DNA from 2 places in the Alteromonas sp. V450 genome. Region 2 is predicted to be linked to the other one. Evidence: predicted binding sites of a transcription regulator. Region 2 holds the regulator's gene; the other holds the start of a gene.
The links. The regulator NrdR, encoded in region 2, represses ribonucleotide reductase genes. The targets are predictions, from matches to a motif close to AAACACNANATNTNGTGTTT.
Positions count from the first base shown of each region.

Region 1: nrdA (class 1a ribonucleoside-diphosphate reductase subunit alpha) is a predicted target of NrdR. The motif match lies at 855-874, and genes of this name have one in related genera.

Region 1 is NZ_MODU01000004.1:1,220,961-1,224,158, forward strand. Features, by position in the region: gene ubiG (bifunctional 2-polyprenyl-6-hydroxyphenol methylase/3-demethylubiquinol 3-O-methyltransferase UbiG) at 1-621, shown strand, start outside; gene nrdA (class 1a ribonucleoside-diphosphate reductase subunit alpha) at 1,135-3,198, shown strand, end outside.
Region 2 is NZ_MODU01000004.1:1,759,021-1,762,218, forward strand. Features, by position in the region: gene BK026_RS07690 (riboflavin synthase) at 1-287, opposite strand, end outside; gene ribD (bifunctional diaminohydroxyphosphoribosylaminopyrimidine deaminase/5-amino-6-(5-phosphoribosylamino)uracil reductase RibD) at 308-1,447, opposite strand; gene nrdR (transcriptional regulator NrdR) at 1,498-1,947, opposite strand; gene glyA (serine hydroxymethyltransferase) at 2,046-3,198, opposite strand, start outside.

The DNA of each region.
Region 1 (3,198 bases), 540 kb from region 2:
TTACACCTTATAAACCCGCTTCGTTTAGATTTTATAAACCAACACAGCAAAGGCTTGTTTGATAAAAGCGTTGTTGACATCGGCTGTGGCGGCGGCATTTTAGCAGAATCGATGGCACGTGCGGGAGCAACAGTGACAGGTTTAGATATGGCTGAGGCGTCGTTAGAAGTGGCAAAACTTCACGGTTTAGAATCGGGCGTTAAGGTTGATTACGTATGCTCTACGGCTGAAGCGTTTGCAGAAGCAAATGCAGGTAAGTTTGACGTAGTTACCTGTATGGAAATGCTAGAACACGTGCCTGAGCCAGCTTCTGTAGTTATGGCCTGTGCTAAATTAGTCAAACCCGGCGGCCATGTTTTCTTTTCCACACTTAATCGGAATCTCAAATCTTATCTGATGGGGATCGTAGGTGCGGAATATATTCTTAAATTAGTGCCTAAAGGAACTCACGATCACAGCAAGTTCATCAAACCGTCTGAACTTATGTCGATGACCGACAATGCCGGCCTGCTTCCACGCGACATGACAGGTTTGCACATGGACCCAATTTCGCAGGGCTTTTATCTTTCGTCTAATAATGTAGACGTTAACTACTTGCTATATACAGAAGCGCAAAGTTAATTTAACACTACATATTGGGTTGCGGCGATAATTTAAACACCATATATCGTGCTTGTATAAAAACTGAATTCTAAGAATAAATTAATTTTTACGTCGAAGATTTTGATTAAAACGCTTGCAATCCAGATATTTTACGCTTGTAGAACGCTAAAAAGTTAGCTGTTACTAACATAAATTTCGTGCCAATCTGAGTGCTGGAAATACCACCAGATATTGGGTTGCATTAAGTCTAAAACCTCACTATCTTGTGTTTAGTCCAGCGACGGATCCCAGATAAAAAACACCGGGATCGGCAGAGAAACAGATCTGCTGGAAAACCACTAGCAGTAAAAATTTATAAGCAGTCTATACGTATTACTTTCCAGTATGTGTTTGGGCCGCTTTTTTGCGAGTTGTTGATCTGGCGTGAGCCAAAAACGATAGCAAGTTCGCAAGGTAATAAAGCAATAATTTAAATATAAATGGGCACAAATAGCCCACGCATCAAGCGCTAACAGAGAAACGGCCAGTAACATGAACAACAACTTATTCGTCACCAAACGCAATGGTGAAAAAGAGTCCATCGACTTAGAGAAAATTCACAAAGTCGTTACATGGGCAGCAAAAGGACTTAAAAACGTTTCTGTTTCACAAGTCGAAATTAAAGCTCAAATCCAATTTTACGATGGCATCAATACTAGCGAGATCCACGAAACCCTGATCAAATCAGCGGCAGATCTTATCTCTACCGACGCGCCAGATTATCAATATCTTGCTGCACGCTTAGCCATTTTCCACCTTCGCAAAAAAGCGTACGGACAATTTGAGCCGCCTACTCTGTTAGAACATGTAGGAAAGATGGTTGATATGGGTAAGTACGATAAACACTTGCTTGAAGACTACACGCCTGAAGAATTTGCTGAAATGGACACGTACATTGATCATTGGCGTGACATGAACTTCAGCTATGCCGCAGTTAAGCAGCTTGAAGGCAAGTACTTGGTTCAAAACCGTGTTACTGGTGAAATTTACGAAAGTGCACAGTTCCTGTATATCTTGGTGGCGGCATGCCTTTTCGCAAATTACGATAAATCTACACGTATGGACTACATACGCCGCTTCTACGATGCAGCGTCAACGTTCAAGTTGTCACTGCCTACACCTATAATGGCTGGCGTACGTACACCAACTCGTCAGTTCAGCTCTTGCGTACTTATTGAAACGGGCGACAGCTTGGACTCAATCAATGCAACGGCAAGCGCCATTGTTAAGTACGTAAGTCAGCGTGCGGGTATCGGTGTAAACGCAGGCCGTATTCGCGCACTAGGTAGCCCTATCCGCGGCGGTGAAGCATTCCACACAGGTTGTATTCCGTTCTATAAATACTTCCAGACCGCAGTAAAAAGCTGTTCACAGGGTGGTGTTCGTGGTGGCGCTGCTACGCTGTTCTATCCTATTTGGCATATGGAAGTCGAATCACTGTTAGTGCTTAAGAACAACCGTGGTGTTGAAGAAAACCGAGTACGTCACCTAGATTACGGTGTTCAGTTCAACAAACTCATGTACCAGCGCATGATGAAAGACGGCTATATTTCACTATTTAGCCCGTCTGACGTACCGGGTCTTTACGATGCATTCTTCGCTGATCAAGATAAGTTCGAAGAGCTATACGTTAAATACGAAAACGACGACAGCATTCGTAAGAAGCAAATTAAAGCGATGGAGCTATTCAGCTTGTTCATGCAAGAGCGTGCAAGCACAGGTCGTATTTATCTTCAAAACGTTGACCACTGTAATACGCACAGCCCGTTTAACCCAGAAGTTGCGCCAGTTCGTCAGAGCAACCTATGCCTTGAAATTGCGCTACCTACTAAGCCGCTTCAGCACGTTAATGATGAGAACGGTGAAATTGCACTTTGTACGCTGTCAGCGTTCAACTTAGGTGCGATTAAGTCACTGGACGAGTTTGAAGAGCTGTCTGACCTTGCAGTACGTGCGCTAGATAACCTGCTTGATTACCAAGACTACCCTGTTCCTGCTGCGTATAACGCAACAATGGGGCGTCGTACACTGGGTGTTGGTGTTATCAACTTTGCATACTACCTTGCTAAAAATGGCGTTAAGTATTCTGATCACAGCGCGAACGGTCTCGTTCACCGCACATTTGAAGCAATGCAGTATTACCTACTTAAAGCGTCGAACAATCTTGCCAAAGAAAAAGGTGCGTGTCCTAAGTTTAACGAAACCACCTATTCTCAAGGCATCATGCCAATTGACAGCTACAAGAAGGATCTTGATAGCGTATGTAATGAACCACTTCATTACGACTGGGATACACTTCGTGAAGAAATCAAAACTCACGGTTTGCGTAACTCTACGCTGTCAGCATTAATGCCGTCAGAGACTTCTTCTCAGATTTCTAACGCGACAAACGGTATTGAGCCGCCACGTGGTTTTATCAGCATTAAGTCGAGTAAAGATGGTGTTCTTAAACAAGTTGTACCTGAGTACGAAACGCTAAGAGACCAATACGAGCTACTTTGGGATATTCCTTCAAACGACGGTTACCTGCAGCTTGTTGGTATCATGCAGAAGTTT
Region 2 (3,198 bases):
CCGCCTAAGCGGTCGCTTGGCCGCATTGCCTTTTCAAGATTAACCGTTGAGCCCGCACTGTAATGGGCAAAACCAGTCAATTTAATGGTTTCAGCTGACACATCTGCGCAGTAATAATCGGGCCCCATATCGGTAACTGTTAAGCAAACACCATTGGTTGCGATACTGTCGCCTAAAGCAACATCAGACATATCAAGCGTAGGTGACGCAACGGTAAGGCGAATATCGTTGCCACGGTTATCAAGCTTTTTAATAGTACCAAGCGCTTGAATAATTCCAGTAAACATAAAGTTCCTCTTTAATCGCGTTAACCACGTATATTGCTAACATCAGGACGGAAGATAAGCTTAATATCGTTACCCACCTGACGATTTTCAATAAGCGAAAGCGAAATACATTCATTTAACGACGTAAACGCTGGCAAATTAATCATACTTTTGCCCTTATCACCTAAAAGTTTTGGCGCTTGATAGCATATTAGCTCATCCACCAGCCCTTCTTGCAATAATGCACCGGCAAGGCCTGGGCCTGCCTCAACCCACACTTCATTATATTGCTTATCGCCTAATGCTGATATTAGTGAATGTAAGTCGAGCTTACCGTCTTTTTCATCTACCAAAAGGTATTGCTGTGTTGCTGTATCTGGATGGGGCTGCGACGTAGCCGTTAAAGTAACATTTCCGTCGGTAAACAACGTATAGTCTCGAGAAAGCTTACTTTTGCTATCGACAACAACCCGAGCAGGCTGGCGAATGTGTGCTAGAGGATAATCGGTAAACTGTGCTTCTTTTTCTCTAACCAACAAACTAGGATTATCGGCTTTCACCGTACCTGAGCCTGTTAACACCACACAGCTTTGGGCGCGATAGTGCTGCACATCCCGTCTTGCTTCTGGCCCCGTAATCCATTGACTCACGCCATTTTGAAGCGCTATTTTACCGTCTAGGCTAATGCCTAATTTCACACGTACATAGGGCTTTCCGGTAAGCATGCGTTTGATAAAACCGGGGTTTAGCGCTGCAGCCTCAGCTGCCATTACGTCACTTACTACCTCAATGCCTGCCTTCTGCAAGATACTAATACCATTGCCGCATACATTTGGGTTAGGGTCGGTCATTGCGATAACCACCCGCGCCACCTTCGCGTTGACCAAAGCCACTGCGCAAGGCGGCGTACGGCCAAAATGACTGCAGGGCTCAAGTGTAACGTAAGCGGTTGCGCCCTTTGCGCCCTCGTTCCTTGCGTTAGAAGCTTCTCGTAAAGCATGTACTTCGGCATGGGGAGTGCCAGCTTGAATGTGATAGCCTTGACCAAGCAGTTGATTGTTTTCGTCTACAATTACACAGCCAACGCGAGGGTTAGGGGAAGTGGTAAAGCGCCCTAGTTGGGCAAGCTGAATGGCTTTGGCCATCCAAAAATAATCGTTTTTAACCGTTTCGTGGTTCACTTGGATTCCTGTTGTAGCCCTAAGTGTCTGATGTTTGGGAGGTAGCCGACCTAATCCCCTAATCGTGCAATCTCTTCTCCAAACTCACGAATATCTTCAAAGGAACGATAAACGGAAGCGAACCGGACATAAGCAACTTTGTCGAGTTCTTTGAGAGCTTTCATAATTAGGTTGCCGAGTAGCTCACTGCTCACTTCGCGCTCGCCAGTTGCGCGCAACTGTGACTTGAGAGAAAGAATACATTGCTCAATCTTTTCAGTGCTCACAGGACGCTTTTCGAGCGCTCGCTGTAAGCCTGCACGAAGTTTGTCTTCGTTAAATGGTTCTCGAGAACCATCGCGTTTGATGACGCGAGGCATCACAAGTTCAGCGCTTTCGAAGGTCGTAAAACGTTCGTGACAAACCATACATTCACGGCGTCTACGCACCTGCTGCCCTTCTGCAACCAAACGAGAATCAATGACTTTGGTTTCTTGTTCTGAACAAAACGGGCAAAACATGAATAATCCTTAAATATTGCGTACTTAGGCTTATTAAGCGAACGTAGACTAGTTAGTCAAGCATTAGTACCAAAGTACGCAACAAAACACAAACCTATTTATTTATAAACAGGGAATTGTGCACAAAGTGCTACCACTTCATCTTGAACACGCTTAATAACAGACTCATCGCCCATGTTATCTAGAATGTCACAAATCCATGTTGCAACCTGCTTCGCTTGCTCTTCTTTGAAACCACGGCGAGTAATCGCTGGGCTACCAATACGAAGACCACTGGTTACAAACGGTGAACGCGGATCATTCGGTACAGAGTTTTTGTTTACCGTGATGTTTGCTGCACCTAGTGCTGCATCTGCATCTTTACCGGTTATGTCCTTATCAATAAGATCAAGTAGGAACAAATGGTTGTCGGTACCACCAGAAACGATGTTATAACCGCGCTCTTGCATTACAGAAACCATCGCTTTCGCGTTCGCGACAACCTGCTGCTGGTATGCTTTAAACTCTGGCTGTAGCGCTTCTTTAAACGCAACGGCTTTAGCTGCAATCACGTGGCAAAGTGGGCCACCTTGGTTACCTGGGAATACTGAGCTGTTAAGCTTTTTGTAAATTGCTTCGTCGCCACATGAAGATAGGATTAGACCACTGCGCGGACCCGCAAGCGTTTTATGGGTAGTCGTTGTTACCACATGAGCATGAGGAAGCGGATTTGGATAAACGCCAGCGGCTACTAAGCCCGCTACGTGCGCCATATCAACAAGTAAGTATGCGCCAACGCTATCTGCGATTTCGCGGAATTTCGCCCAATCAACAATGCCTGAATAGGCAGAGAAACCACCGATAATCATTTTCGGCTTGTGCTCTTTGGCAAGCGCTTCAACCTGCGCGTAATCGATTTCGCCGGTTTGTTTGTTCAAACCATACTGTACAGCGTTATAGGTTTTACCAGAGAAGTTTACGTGTGAACCGTGGGTTAGGTGACCACCTTCAGAAAGGCTCATTCCCAAAACAGTATCGCCTGCGTCAAGTAGTGCCATGAATACGGCAGAGTTAGCTTGTGAACCAGCGTGCGGTTGAACGTTCGCGTAGTCCGCTCCAAAAAGTGCTTTTGCACGGTCAATAGCAAGCTGTTCAACAACGTCTACGTGCTCACAACCACCGTAGTAACGCTTGCCTGGGTAACCTTCAGCATACTTATTAGTAAGCTGTGAACCCTGTGCTTCCATCACACGTGGACTACAATAGTTCTCA